4 regions of the Paenibacillus sp. ALE2 genome follow, and region 1 is predicted to be linked to each of the others. Evidence: riboswitches for the same ligand, from Rfam matches in the RefSeq annotation. Region 1 holds a riboswitch; each other region holds the start of a gene.
The links. Region 1 has a riboswitch for cyclic di-AMP ahead of ACXHJ1_RS00210 (hypothetical protein). Riboswitches for the same ligand answer to the same signal wherever they lie in the genome.

Region 1 (3,707 bases):
AACGCTTAAATACGTTACCTTCTCGTGTAATTAAAAATTTAGTAAAATTCCATTTGATCGCTTTGGAGCCTAATACGCCTGGAGCAGTGTGGGTCAGGTAGCGAAATAGAGGATGTGCCTGATCACCGTTAACATTTGTCTTGGCGAACATGGGAAAGGTCACTCCGTAATTGAGTTGGCAAAACTCGGAGATCTCCTCGCTGGAACCCGGCTCTTGTTTGGCGAACTGATTGCTGGGAAATCCCAAAATTTCGAGCCCCTGTTCATGATACTGGTCATATAGCTCTTGTAGCGCCTTGTACTGGGGGGTTAACCCACATTTGCTGGCAGTATTCACGATAAGAAGAACTTTCCCTTCGTATGTGGATAACGGAATTTGTGCCCCTTGTAGGGTCTGTGCATCATATTTATATACGCTCATGATATCCCTCCTAATTAAATATTTTACAATTAAATTGTGAACAATTCAACAAGGGGTTGCAAGTCCAGAAGAGTCTACAGACATTGTGCATTGTAAAATCGTCTTTTGTTCAAAACGGTAAATCGCACTTCAAATGGAGCAAATTGAGGTGTTTCTTCTCATAAAAAAGGCTTCATTCGATAATTATCTAGTACATATAGCGCATTTTCTTTCTTTTTTATAAATAAAGGGCAACCGTACCATACCCTACGCCAATATTGACATGCCTTTCATTTTCAAAAAGGGGTGAAATACAGAGTTTTAGAGAGATACGAGAAGCATAGGTTGGTTGTAAGCGTTATCCTTAATCTTCTATGCTCTAAAGGGTGATTTATAGCCTTGCCGTTGAGCTTTACAGTCTTCCTTGCACGGGTGTATGATTCAAGACGTAATTTCAAATTAACAACAATGAAGCAACAACGAATTGTCTAAAGCGCTGAATTTTGCAGTTGCAAAAGCGGGGGAACCAACGAGTATATACGGCTTTGCAAGCCGTGTGTCTCATGGGGTGAATTTTCCGGCCAAGTGCCGTAAATAGGGCGACTCTCACGTCCGAATCCGACAGCTAACCTCGTAAGCGTACAGGGAGAGGCAACAAACCGCCGTGTGCAGCCATGGTTTATTTTATCATGGAATGTATGAAGCCGGAGGAAGCCTTTTTCCTTCGGCTTCTTTTTGTTGTCTTTTTATACCGGGAGAGGAGCTACTGATGGAAGGTCGGTTAATTATTGTCACTGCACCGAATGAAGCGGGCAGAAGTTTTGTGAAATTGCTTATGTTCAAAAAATTGGCGTTTGCAGTTCTCACAAATAGCACCCAGGAGGAACGACAGCTCAAAAAAATGGGTGTAGAGCACATTGTGCGCATCAATACGATGCAAGCGGGAAAATGGAATTTTCCTAAAAAAGAAATTGGTAGTGTGTATTTGTTCGAAAACAGCTTGAATCTAACTTGCCGTTTCCTGCAAATATGTCGGCCACTAACATCAGAATTGATCTATGTTATTACGCACGGCTGTAATCCACAAGGAATTTATCGGGGATTGGGAGCGGACCATGTGATCTACACATTGAACGGAGAGGTGGGTTTCCTGCTGAACGGATAAGCACTTATAACATAGCTGCTTTGTGATTTTATGATGGAATCGGAAATAAAGATCTGAAAAGCGATACGGAGGGTATGAACATGATGGATTTATACATGCTGCTCGTAATGGCTGTGAGTTATGGAGTGATACTGCTGTTTGTACGCTGGTGTGATGCACAGACCTCAAAAGGAGGGCGAAGAGGATGATCGTTGTGCTAGGACTTACGGCTATTGTGTTCGTGTATTTAATCTATGCACTCCTGAATCCTGAAAAATTCTAGTCAACTATAGGATCGAGCAGGCGGGAACAGCAGATCAAGAATGCAGCATCAGAGATGCAGATTTTCGCAAACGTGTGCACTCAATGGATGGTCTGAATCAGGTCTGTTGTTCCAAATGCAGGAGCATTTTAAGGAGGAATAGAGGATGGAGCTACTGCAAATTGGGATTGTGATCATCATATTGTTGCTCTTGGTAAAGCCGATGGGCACCTATATGTATCACGTATTCTCGAATGAACCGAATCGGACGGATCGGATTTTTGGTGGAACGGAAAAGCTGATTTATAAGGCTGTAGGCTTGAAGAAACAGGACAGCATGCATTGGACGACGTACGCTATGAGTTTCATTGCAACCAATGTGGTGCTTGTGGGGATCAGCTACCTGCTATTGCGCTTGCAGGCTATACTCCCGGGCAATCCGGTTGGGAACAGTAATATGGAAGCATCATTGGCCTTTAATACGGTAATCAGCTTTATGACCAATACGAATCTCCAACATTATAGCGGAGAAAGCGGGCTTACGTATCTGACACAGATGGCGTTCGTCACGATGATGATGTTTACTTCGGCTGCTTCGGGGTTTTCGGTTGCTGCGGCTTTTATGAGGGGATTGACGCGGCGCGGTGAAGGGCTGGGTAATTTTTTTCAAGATTTTATTAAAGCCAACATACGGATTTTCCTGCCGCTTGCCTTTGTACTTACGCTGGTGCTGGTGGGATTAAAAGTACCACAGACGCTACAACCCACGGCGGATATTACGACTTTAAGTGGTACACAGCAGCAGATTGCTATGGGACCCATTGCCTCATTGGAATCCATCAAGCATTTGGGCACGAACGGGGGCGGTTTTGCGGGAGCTAATTCTGCGCATCCTTTTGAAAATCCAAATCCTTGGACGAACGTACTGGAAATTTTGGCAATGTGGGTAATGCCGGCTTCGCTGCCGTATACATTTGGATTGTTTGCCCGTAATCGCAAGCAGGGCTGGATTATTTTCAGCTCGATGATGGTCTTGTTCCTTATTTTTCTAACCATAACGTATGTGTCGGAGAAAACAGGTAATCCGTTAATTCAGGCACTGGGTATGGATGCATCTCAGGGAAGCATGGAAGGGAAAGAGGTTCGTTTCGGCATTGGACAATCGGCATTATTCACTGCGGTCACAACGGCGGCAACGACAGGTTCGGTCAATAATATGCATGATACATTGACCCCGCTAGGTGGTATGGCTGCTTTGGGAGAAATGATGCTAAACGTCATTTTTGGCGGCAAGGGCGTCGGGCTGATGAATATGCTGATGTATGCGATTCTGGGAGTGTTTATATGCGGACTGATGGTCGGAAGAACCCCGGAATTTATGGGTAGGAAAATTGAAGGCAAGGAAATGAAGCTGATTGCGATTGCCATTTTGGTACATCCGTTTCTTATTCTTGCTCCAACTGCGCTTGCATTTATGAGTCATTGGGGATACGATGCGGTCTCTAACCCCGGATATCACGGGTTGACTCAGGTGATCTATGAATATGCATCATCTGCGGCAAATAACGGCTCGGGATTTGAAGGTCTTTCGGATAACAACGTGTTTTGGAACGTTACGACAGGAGCGGTTATGTTCTTTGGACGATATGTATCCATGATTGCATTGCTGGCTGTGGCGGCTTCGTTGAATGCCAAAGCGCCGACCCCGGTGACAATGGGTACACTGCGCACGGACAACAAGCTGTTTGGAGCCATCCTAATCGGAGTGGTCCTGTTGATTGGTGCGTTAACCTTTTTGCCGGTGATCGTACTGGGTCCTGTAGCTGAATTTTTGACCATGTGATGAAGAATGAGCATAGAAGGAAAATGAGAATGGATGAACGGGGTGCTTGATCATGAAG
Region 2 (3,707 bases), 1.4 Mb from region 1:
ATCCATCGTCGTTCCACCCAAAACAGGCAGTGGAGCCGGCGGCATGGAATATCCGACACTCATCACGGCCGCAGCTGCGGACCAACTGAATCCTGGCTATAATCTGGAACGGACGCTGGTTCATGAAATTGGGCATCAATATTTCTACGGAATGGTAGCCAACAATGAATTTGAGGAGCCTTGGCTGGATGAAGGCTTCACCTCCTATGCAGAGGAACGGCTCATGGAACAAGAATATGGGCTTACCCCCAACTTGCCATTACAATCGGGACAGGTAGCTTCCCCACAGCCGCTAAACCGTGAGTCCTGGAAGTATGGATCGGCAGCTGAATATGCACAAAATGCCTACTCTCGAGGTAAATTAGTACTACGAGGTATTGAGCGTCAGGTGGGTATGAAAAAAATGGACCGGATTATGCGGACCTATGTCCAGACTTATCGATTCAAGCATCCGACCTCACAGGATTTTCAACATGTCGTGGAGAGAGTGACCGGACGATCATGGAGCCACTATTTTGAACAATATGTATATGACGGCCAGATGGCGGACTTTTCAGTCGATCGCATCATGAACCACAAGCTGGAGAATGGATACGAAGCAGTCGTGACGCTCAGCAAAAAAGGAGCAGATTATCCCAAAATCCCTGTTCAATTTACCTTCAAGGATGGCACAACGATATTCAAGGCATGGGATGGTGCGGGCAAAAGTACAACTTTCCGACTCAAAAGCGCTTCCCCCTTGTCCTATGTGACTGTAGATCCTCTATACACTATTGCACTGGAGAACAAGCATATTAATAATAGCCTGAAGGCTGAATTGGATGAAAAACAACAAACCCGTTGGAGTGTAAGTGTAACCAAGCTGTTGGAGACACTGCTTGGAAGTCTGTCATGGTGAGGTGTCTATAGATGCGGACTGTTATAAAAGAAGGCTGGGCGCTGGTACGCATACGCTTTTATATCGTGATCATTTTATTTCTGTATCGTTTGCTGTGGGGAGTATTTCTCTATAGGCTGGTACAGTCTGCCGTTATCCCGCTGCTGCTACGTTATCCTGATCAGAGCCAAAACGAACTGGGAAAGACCTTGTTTTGGATGGAGGGCCAGATCGCCTTGATGGACAGCCGGGAAGTACATGTGTACTTGTGGATATTACTAGGGGCGACCGTATTGCGCATACTAATCACTCCCTTCATTAGAGCTGGCATATATCAAAGCCTGCATACCGATGCGTCTGAACCGCAAAGCCTGTCCTTCTTCAAGGGGATGAAACGCCACGGTATGTCATCGCTATTGTATTACATCATCGAGTTGGGTTTGCTGCTGCTTCCCGCCTTTTGGGTGGTACCGAGACTCTATCCTATTGTAGTAGGAACGTTGCAATCTTCCTCTTACCTGCTACATTTGTTGCCCTATGCCATGGGGTGGATAGCTTACGGTTGGGTCATTCGGCAGTGCATCCTGTATATGCAGCTGGGCACTGTCAGTGGTCACACCATACTATCCTCCCTGCTCGCCTTCTTTCGCCAGCTTCTTCCGGCTGTTGGTGTATCCCTGTTGCTCGGTACTTGTGTGTTGCTAGTTTTCGGTCTATTTGGCACCGTGGCGATGATTTGGACGGGTATGTTGGCACTGATTCTCCAACAATCGTATCATTTTGTTACCAGTCTGGTCAGGCTGTGGCATATCAGTTCACAGTATCGGCTATGGCACATCGATATCTCCAGCAGAGGCTAACCCCTCACAATATCCTCTCTTCTGTATTTTCAGCTGTCGAAAAAACTTTTTTCTTTCCCGTGCAAACGGCACATAACTGAATACTGTTAACAGAATCTGTTCCTGGAGCGTTAGGAACAGATTTTTTTTGTAACTTTTTGCGATGAAACATTTGCCAAAGCCTGCTGTCTTTGTTACAATAATCGCAGTGAACTGATAGTAACAACTTTGTAATCTTTATTGTAACCTTTATCTTAAAAACATCGTTGTCGTGAATACTGCTCTCCAAGGTGCACATCTTAAGTTAAGCCTAATTCCTGGCACCTAGGAAGCGGGGGAACCAGTTTGGGTGAATTGATCTCGCAACAGAGTGGTCATAGGGGAACCTTCTACCGAATCCTTAAGCTAACCTCGCAGGCATTGGAAGGGGTATATTTTTTTTGAAGAAGAAGCTAACGATCGCAGCCATGGGTCTCGCCATTGCCTTTACATCTTTTACATTCGGTGGCAGCAGTGCATTTGCAGACTCTAAGATGGACCAGGTCATCCAAGATGCCAAAGGAACGAACTACAGAAGCGGAGGCACTACACTCGAGGGATTCGATTGCTCCGGCTTCACAATGTATGTATTCAACAAACTGGGAATTAAACTGCCGCATCAATCTGGATCACAATTCAAAATGGGTTCTTCTGTATCCCGCGATGAAATGAGACCAGGCGACCTGGTGTTCTTCAACACCACAGGAAGAGGCGTTTCCCATGTAGGTATCTTCGTAGGTGAAGGTAAATTCGCCCACTCCTCGACTTCACGTGGTGTAGTAGTTAGCTCACTGAACGAAAATTATTACGCTAACCGTTATGTCGGTGCAAAAAGAATTATGAGCACAGACGCTTACCATTCTGTAGCTTCAGATATTCCTGATGACGACAACGTAGAATAACTACCGCACAGCAAGCTAACCCTAGCCGCAATTTGATTCTGGCCGGAATCGAATTGCGGTTTTTTATGTCCACTACATCAGCAATGATTATCATTACTGACGAACTGACACCTCAAAAGGTTTCAATTTTAGCGAACATCGTCGGTTTTACCGTCACCGCTGGGGGAGCATATGAGCAGTAAATCCTTCTTATTGAATGTATACCCGACTTAGGTACGAAATAAACACGCTTGCCATTCTCCTACAACTTGTCTACAATCTGTGGTTAATGATTGAAGTACCTGCATAAGGAGGAATGGAAAAGTGCCGGCCTCAATATCCAACTACCGGATCGTACCGATGGACGAGCATCAAGCGGCTGAAATCTGTGAGTGGCGCTATGATCCCCCCTACAACATATACGGCTGGCTTCCCTGGGAACAAATGAAGGCGCTTGAAGTCGAATTTGGAAGTCCCACGCTTCGCCAAGAGCAATATGTTGCGGTCCTGGACGAAGAGAATGAGCTGACGGGATTTGCTCAATATTTCCCTATGGTCGGTGTGACCCGGCTGGGTCTTGGAATGCATCCCGAAAGATGCGGACATGGCACAGGCTCCGACTTTGTCCGGGCCATTGCCGAGGAAGCCAGACGGCGGCATCCGCAGAATGAAATTGACCTAGAGGTTCTCACTTGGAATCAGCGGGCTATCCGAGCCTACAAGGCAGCTGGATTTGAGCTAACGGATACCTATGAACGCCAGACTCCAGATGGCAGAAAGCCGTTCCATTGTATGGTATATCGTCCTGAACAACAGAATCGGGTTCTATAAATAAGAGCGCCTTCACTATACAACCGCGATGTTGTATAACGAAGGCGCTCTTCATATATACGACAGATCATTACAAACTCAATGACTGCTGCGCATTTTTTCGAAAGCTTCATTATATTGTTGGGCTTCCTTAATATCTACGGCCATAATACCGCCATCGTCCCAGGAGGTCAAACGCAGAGTCACGGTCTTGTAATCAATCGTAATAAATGGATGATGATTAAATGCCTCAGATATAGC
Region 3 (3,707 bases), 1.5 Mb from region 1:
ACAGACAGGTTTCTTCGAATAGCATTGTAGATATATTTTTGAAATATCGCAGTTTCTACGCTACGGGTATCGGCTACACTCTATTGCTGTCTGCGCTCGGAGTACTGTTCGGATTCATTATTGGGCTGATCATATCCTTGCTGCGGATGAGTGGTATTCGTATTATCGAGTGGCTAGGTACCGCATATGTAGAGATACTGCGCGGCACACCTATGCTGGTGCAGCTTATGATTATTCATTATGGAGTTGCTTTGACGTTAGGTGTTAATTTTACGCCACTCCAGTCCGGTATAATTACGTTGTCTCTGAATAGTTCGGCATATTTGGCTGAAATTTTCCGTGCTGGTATTCAGGCCGTAGACCGTGGACAGATGGAAGCTGCCCGCTCGCTCGGGATGGGACGAGGCAAAGCGATGCGTCACGTTATTTTACCGCAAGCATTTAAATCTATATTGCCTGCTATTGGTAATGAGTTCATTACGATCATTAAAGAATCTTCTATTATTTCGACCATTGGGATGGTGGACATTATGTATCAAGCCCAGGTCATTAAGAATATTACCTACGAAGGCTTAAGTCCGTTCGTAATCGCAGCCGCTATTTATTTTGTAATGACATTCAGCTTATCTAAGCTGTTGGGTTTATGGGAAAGGAAGTTGAGAGCCAGTGATCACCGTTAAACAACTGCGTAAATCATTCGGTAAGAATGAAATTTTAAAAGGCATTGATATAGATATCGCCAAAGGTGAAGTAGTCGTCATTATCGGCCCGAGTGGTTCGGGGAAAAGTACGTTTTTGCGTTGTATGAATCTGTTGGAACAGCCAACAGAAGGGGAAATCTTGTTTGAGGGTGAGCCGATTACGGCCCGTGGTCATAATATTAATGCGACTCGAGAGAAGATGGGGATGGTTTTCCAACATTTCAATCTGTTTCCGCATAAAACAATACTGCAGAATCTGACGCTTGCACCAACGCAGGTGAAGAAGCAATCGGGGAAAGAAGCGGAGAAAATTGCGTTGGAGCTCCTGCGGACCGTGGGTCTTGAGGATAAGAAGAATACCTACCCGAACCAGTTATCTGGCGGTCAAAAGCAACGTATAGCGATAGCACGTGCTCTGGCTATGCAGCCGCACGTAATGCTGTTTGATGAGCCTACTTCAGCTCTGGACCCTGAAATGGTTGGAGAGGTTCTAGATGTAATGAAGAAGCTCGCTGAAGGCGGCATGACGATGGTGATCGTGACGCACGAAATGGGCTTTGCCCGTGAAGTAGGGGATCGGATCATCTTTATGGACAACGGCCAAATTATAGAGCAAGGCACGCCTGAGCAAGTTTTTGGTACTCCAAGCCATGATCGTACTCGTGACTTTCTTGCTAAAGTACTGTAAGAAAATGCTTTTATAAAATATTGACATAGCCCTTCTCGTGACGATGGTTCACGGAGGGCTTTTCTTTTTTTGTCACCATATCTCCATATTTTCGTAACAAAAAACGGATTCTTAATGACAAAATTGTAATGAGTGTAGTATGATGTTCAAGGTTCCCAACATTTTCATGCAGATAAGGTTACAAAATTGTGATATTATGCAGTAAGCCAAAACTTACCGAGGCAGCACTTATGATAATAAATACTCAGGTGCTGGACTCAAACTATGGGAAGTGCGGGGGACGTAACAACGGCCATTGTTCCAATACATCATAAAAAGTATGGAATATGACCTAGGGGTGAATTGCGCAAGCATAGGGCTTCTCCTGAGCCCGAATCCGACAGCTAACCTCGCAGGCACAACAGAGGAGGTACATATCTTTGAAACACTTAAAACATATTGGAAAAACCATGAAATTTGCGGTGCTTGCCGCAGCGATTGCAGGATTGGCACAGACAGCTGGAGTAGCAAATGCTGCTTCGCTTCATACTGCCAAAGAAGGCGATACTTTCTTTTTGCTTGCTCAACGTTATGGGGTATCGGTAGATGACTTGACGAAGGCTAACCCGGATATTGCGTCCAACAACATATATGCAGGTCTACAAATTAAAGTGCCAGACGAAAAAAGTGTGAAGGCGGCTTCGGATTCGAAACCACAGCTACTTACGGAGAAAGCACCAGCGAATGAGAGGCCAACAATTGAAGCATGGGGCAAAACATTCAATTACAGTAAAGTTGTTGATGTTAAAGCAACAGCATATTCAGCCGCAGCTGATGAAAATGGCAAATGGGGTGCAGTCGATTACTACGGTAATCCGCTTAAACTGGGTACAATTGCAGTAGACCCGAAAGTCATTCCTATGGGAACAAAGGTGCTAGTTACAGGCTATTCCCATCCCGGCTTGCCAGACCATTCTTTTGTAGCCGTTGCCCGTGATCAGGGCAGCGCTATTACCGGAAAGCGGATTGATATCTTTATCCCTGGCAACAAATCATTCGTGAACGACTTCGGCTTCCAAAATGTGAAACTGTACGTTATTGATAAATAGCATTGTGCATATATTTGATTTCATTAAACATAATATATATTATGTAAACTTAATATTATAGCACACAACATATAACTGGGACGACTTCTTATCAGTACGGTCGTTTATCGCTAAAAAAGGCTGTCTTACAAGCAGAAGCATTCTGCTCGTCAAGGCAGCCTTTTTACGTTGTTGGTATATACGAGGCTTAGACATACTGTTATTTTCGTTCCGATGTGTGAAGTAGCCGGGGGACTGTGACAAACTTGTAGCCCTTAGCTTTTAAAGAGTGGATTAGACCCGGCAAAGCTTGGACAGTACCTTGCAAGTTGGAACTTTGACCTCCACCTGCATGCATTAAAATAATGGAGCCAGGTCTGGTAGCCGGGATCACGTTACGCTGAATCTGTGTTTTGCTCAATCCCTTCCAGTCTAGAGAGTCCACATTCCAATTGACGATCATGTACCCATGACGACGCGCCCACTGAATTTGAGGCTCCGTGATTTCACCATAGGGTGGTCGTATCAATCTGGGCCGAAAACCTGCGCTGGCTTCTAAAATGCGTTCTGTTTTTGTAATCTGGTGGCGAAAGCGTTCTGGTGTGGCCTTCCTGAAATCCGGATGAGTATAGGAATGGTTTCCTATAGCATGACCCTCGCGGATGATGCGGCGTATGATCCCCGGATGCTTTTCCGCACGATGGCCGACGATAAAAAACGTAGCTTTGATACCGTTTGCGTGTAATACGTCCAAAACCTGCGGCGTATACCTTGAATCGGGCACATCATCAAAGGTTAAGGCAATTTGGCGGGTGTGCGGGCCGCACATTTTAAAAATGTCCGCATGCTTTTTTCGTAGCATCGCTAATGTTGGAGTAGCTCGATCTTTACTTTGATATACCGAAGTAGCGACAGTAGCTTCCTTGGGATGGGGCGTTCCGATGTTGGGAGGCGTGTCAGCGTGAACGGGAAAACTTGAAAATGCTAGTAACAGTGCTAAACATGGCAACACTCCCCTGTACCGCATTTGTATTCCCCCTTTCCGTGCAGTGGTACCTAGTGGTGCTCTCAGCTATTATGTACCTGTCCTATTAAAATTATGCTGGTGATTGAGTGAAGTCCTACACGACTGAAGAGAAGCACATCATGAAGCGGATATCCGTGAAGATGACGAAGTAAACGCGCATATTCTCCTAAACATGAATGAAAACTGGAGCATTTTCGTAAGTTTTAGCCTTACAAAGGATTCGG
Region 4 (3,707 bases), 1.5 Mb from region 1:
CGAGGAAAATATCACATGTATTTTCCCCAAAATAAATTGAACGGGGTAAAAGACAGGCTTCCTGCCGAAATAAGGAATTATTTTGTCAAACAATAGACAAATATATAGAAATGTAAGTAAAAAAAGGAGATGAAAACCTTGGATTTATTCGACACTCATACTCACCTGGATGCGCCACAATTTGACGAAGACCGTGAAGAAGTTATATCACGTGCTGTCGAATCAGGAGTAACACGGATGATCAATATCGGATTTAATCGTGAGACCATTCCATCCACCATGAAGCTGGCTGAGACGTATGATTTTATTTATGCGGCCGTTGGATGGCATCCGCAGGATGCTATTACAATGCAGGAGGGGGATTTAGAATGGATTGCATCGTTATGCAGTCATAAAAAGGTTGTAGCGATCGGAGAGATCGGTCTGGATTACTATTGGGATACATCACCAAAGGATGTACAGCAGCGGGTGCTTCGAAACCAAATTGGTCTGGCACGTGAGCTCAACATGCCAATTGTTATCCATAACCGGGATGCGCATGAAGATATTGTGAGAATTTTACGTGAGGAAAAGGCGAGCGAGATTGGCGGAGTCATGCACTCCTTTTCTGGGAGCTGGGAGACCGCTAAAATGGTGCTTGATATGGGCTTTCACCTTTCCTTTGGCGGGCCCATAACGTTCAAAAATGCCAAGCAGCCAAAAGAGGTACTGGCCCAGGTTCCGCTGGATCGTCTGCTGATTGAAACGGACGCGCCATACTTGACGCCTCATCCGTTTCGTGGGAAGCGAAATGAGTCGGCCCATGTGAGATTGGTGGCAGAGGCAGCTGCCCAAATTAAGGGAATTACGGTGGAGGAATTGGTATCCATTACGACCCGAAATGCTTTGGAACGATTTGACATTCAGTGAAAAAGCGAAGAAATCAATCAAAATAAAGAGATAGACGGAGCTAATTATGATTTTGTTGCAGGAAACTCAAGAATATTACAATTTTTTAACCGAATATTTTAAAAAATGTACTTGAAACCTGCTTTACAACATGCATGGAAACAGGATATCATCTTTTCAGTGAATTGTTGTTGAGTGTAAACATCAACAAATCATTTCATGAACCAGTCTCGCTGAGTCCCTTTTGCAGGGAACGGGGGAACCGATATGGCTTACAGTACGTCCGGCGTATGTGCAAGAGAGAATGTCTCTTCAGCAGCCGGCTCAACCGAAATTCATTTCCCGAATGGGATGAACAGGTAGAGAAGCCGTATTTCGATTTCTTTCTGGGTCTTCGGGGTGAATGTGAAGGCGACCGCCATGAGCGGTTGACCTAAGCTAGGGCGACTCTCTACGTCCGAACCCGACAGCTAACCCCGTAAGCGTAACAAGAGAGAAGCCATCTCGTGCATGAGTTTTCCCGCATATTCACACATGTCGGAAGCCACGAAAGAGCTCTCTAGTCTCTTTCTTTGGCTTTTTTTGTTGTGAATAAAAGAAAATCTGTCATCATACTGTGGTTAAACAGGGGAGGACAGCATGCCGCGAAGACGGGTACATGGTGCAGGACAGTCGCAGTACGGGCTTGTCTTGTAGAAAATCTGTTATAGTCACGTCAACGATCAACTATGTCTTACTCCAGACGGCGGGCTATGTAAGGAGGACGGAGGAAATGGGCATTTTCCGAAAAGAGGAGACCCATGAGTCACGCTCATCCAGCATGTCTTACGTATTACGTTGGAAGCAAGAGAATGTGCGCCAGGCTGCTTTGGTTGCTATTTTTCTAATCGCACTAACGATTATGATTTCAATTCTGATGTACACGCAATCTAAAAAACAAGTCTTTTTTGTCATCGATGGTAAGGCATCTGCGGTAGAAACCCGGGAATCCAAGCTCCAAGATTTGCTCAATGAGCATTCTATTTCACTTCAGCCGCATGATACAATTTCCATGCCGCTAAATGGGGCAGTTCAGGATGGGGATCGCGTAGTCATTAAACGTGCCAATCAGGTTAAAGTATCCTCAGGCAATAAGACGAAAAAGCTGTACACAACAGAAAATACAGTAGAGGGTGCCATTCGCACTTCGGGCTATAAATTATCATCAACGGATAAAGTTTACCCTGCGTTGGATGCCTCTGTTTCAGCTAACATGGACATAAAAATCGTCCGTGTGAAGAAACAGCAGGTCGAACAGAAAAAACAAGTGCCTTATCAGGTCATCAAAACGGCAGATCCAAGTCTCTATAAAGGCGATAATCGAGTCATTCAAAGTGGCAAATCGGGTGTGGTAGTCCAGCATGTTCAAAAGGTATACCATGATGGAAAATTGGTATCCAAACAGCTGGTCAACAAGGAAGTCGCACAGAATCGTGTGGATAAGGTAATTGCGGTAGGAACGAAGAAGAAACCGGTCGTTCTAGCTGCTTCCATCGGCCCTAAAGATGCGGTTAAGGCTACAAAGGTTAGTTCGGGCAGTGCTGTCCGTAAAGCAGGTATTAATTTTAATTATAGAAAAGTTTTACAAAATGTCTCCATGACGGCGTATTCCGCACAGGAGCCAGGTATCGGTACACGTACCGCCTCCGGCACGCGTGTCACGGAAGGACGCACCATCGCTGTCGATCCGAGTGTAATTCCAATCGGGTGGTGGGTGTATATTGAAGGGGTGGGCTTCCGCCGTGCGGAGGATACCGGTGGCGCGATTAAAGGCCACAAAATCGATGTGTATTATGAGAGTTTGAGCCGGGCCAACCAATTTGGTCGTAAGCACGGTAAAACCGTATATGTTATCGGACCTGTAAAACCGGAAATCAACTAAAACAGGTTGTGTATGTTGAGGACAATGCGATAGTATTAACAACATAGTTATGCCATGCTAAGAAGAGGATACCCTCTTCTTATTTTGTTTTCAAAAGCAGGGAAAGATAAATATATGTTGCTGTGTAGCAGTGGAGGGAAACGAAGATGATCAAGGAAGTGATCGTGGTGGAAGGCCGGGATGATACGGTAGCCATTCGCCGTGCTGTCGAAGCAGATACGATAGAAACTGGCGGTTCAGCCATTAATAAAATGACGCTGCGAAAAATTGCATTGGCGCAGGAACGGCGGGGGGTCATTATTTTAACTGATCCCGATCATGCAGGGGAGCGTATCCGTAAAATCATCGCCTCCAAGGTACCCGGCTGCAAGCAGGCTTTTATACCTGAGGCAGAGGCGACGCGCAAAGGGGATATTGGCGTAGAGAATGCCTCCCCGGAAGCCATCAGGCACGCTCTCGCGCGGGTACATACGACAGTGGAAGGTGCCGAACCGCTGATTGAATGGGCGGACCTGATTGACGCTGGACTTATTACCCATCCCAATGCTGCTGCACGCCGTATGGCCTTGGGGAATGTACTGGGTATTGGCTATTGTAACGGAAAGCAGCTACATAAGCGGCTCTCTGTATTTCAGATCAGCCGTGAGGAATTTGCCAGTGCGCTGGCACAAATCGAAAGTGAAGGATTGTGATATCCGTATGACAGGGATTCAAGATATAGCAACACCGCGGCGTACGAAGGAAATTATTCAAAAGCACGGTTTTTCGTTCAAAAAGAGCTTGGGACAAAACTTTCTGATTGATCAAAATATTCTGAGCAAGATCGTAAATGCTGCCGGTTTGGATGATACAAAGGGTGCGCTTGAGATCGGTCCGGGGATTGGAGCTTTGACTGAAA

Region 2: linked by a shared signal. The riboswitch ahead of ACXHJ1_RS06215 (C40 family peptidase) and the one ahead of ACXHJ1_RS00210 (hypothetical protein) in region 1 are both predicted to bind cyclic di-AMP.
Region 3: linked by a shared signal. The riboswitch ahead of ACXHJ1_RS18735 (3D domain-containing protein) and the one ahead of ACXHJ1_RS00210 (hypothetical protein) in region 1 are both predicted to bind cyclic di-AMP.
Region 4: linked by a shared signal. The riboswitch ahead of ACXHJ1_RS06610 (3D domain-containing protein) and the one ahead of ACXHJ1_RS00210 (hypothetical protein) in region 1 are both predicted to bind cyclic di-AMP.

Annotation. Positions count from the first base shown of each region.
Region 1 covers NZ_CM134213.1:42,740-46,446, reverse strand. Annotated here, with positions in the region: gene ACXHJ1_RS00215 (glutathione peroxidase) at 1-421, opposite strand, end outside; cyclic di-AMP (ydaO/yuaA leader) riboswitch at 885-1,056, shown strand; gene ACXHJ1_RS00210 (hypothetical protein) at 1,170-1,565, shown strand; gene kdpF (K(+)-transporting ATPase subunit F) at 1,750-1,827, shown strand; gene kdpA (potassium-transporting ATPase subunit KdpA) at 1,973-3,649, shown strand; gene kdpB (potassium-transporting ATPase subunit KdpB) at 3,702-3,707, shown strand, end outside.
Region 2 covers NZ_CM134213.1:1,447,049-1,450,755, forward strand. Annotated here, with positions in the region: gene ACXHJ1_RS06205 (M1 family metallopeptidase) at 1-898, shown strand, start outside; gene ACXHJ1_RS06210 (hypothetical protein) at 910-1,737, shown strand; cyclic di-AMP (ydaO/yuaA leader) riboswitch at 2,014-2,151, shown strand; gene ACXHJ1_RS06215 (C40 family peptidase) at 2,157-2,657, shown strand; gene ACXHJ1_RS06220 (GNAT family N-acetyltransferase) at 2,961-3,467, shown strand; gene ACXHJ1_RS06225 (4a-hydroxytetrahydrobiopterin dehydratase) at 3,546-3,707, opposite strand, start outside.
Region 3 covers NZ_CM134213.1:4,269,977-4,273,683, forward strand. Annotated here, with positions in the region: gene ACXHJ1_RS18725 (ABC transporter substrate-binding protein/permease) at 1-680, shown strand, start outside; gene ACXHJ1_RS18730 (amino acid ABC transporter ATP-binding protein) at 667-1,389, shown strand; cyclic di-AMP (ydaO/yuaA leader) riboswitch at 1,629-1,802, shown strand; gene ACXHJ1_RS18735 (3D domain-containing protein) at 1,809-2,477, shown strand; gene ACXHJ1_RS18740 (polysaccharide deacetylase family protein) at 2,677-3,483, opposite strand.
Region 4 covers NZ_CM134213.1:1,552,111-1,555,817, reverse strand. Annotated here, with positions in the region: gene ACXHJ1_RS06620 (HD domain-containing protein) at 1-96, shown strand, start outside; gene ACXHJ1_RS06615 (TatD family hydrolase) at 139-909, shown strand; cyclic di-AMP (ydaO/yuaA leader) riboswitch at 1,110-1,389, shown strand; gene ACXHJ1_RS06610 (3D domain-containing protein) at 1,661-2,809, shown strand; gene rnmV (ribonuclease M5) at 2,956-3,501, shown strand; gene rsmA (16S rRNA (adenine(1518)-N(6)/adenine(1519)-N(6))-dimethyltransferase RsmA) at 3,509-3,707, shown strand, end outside.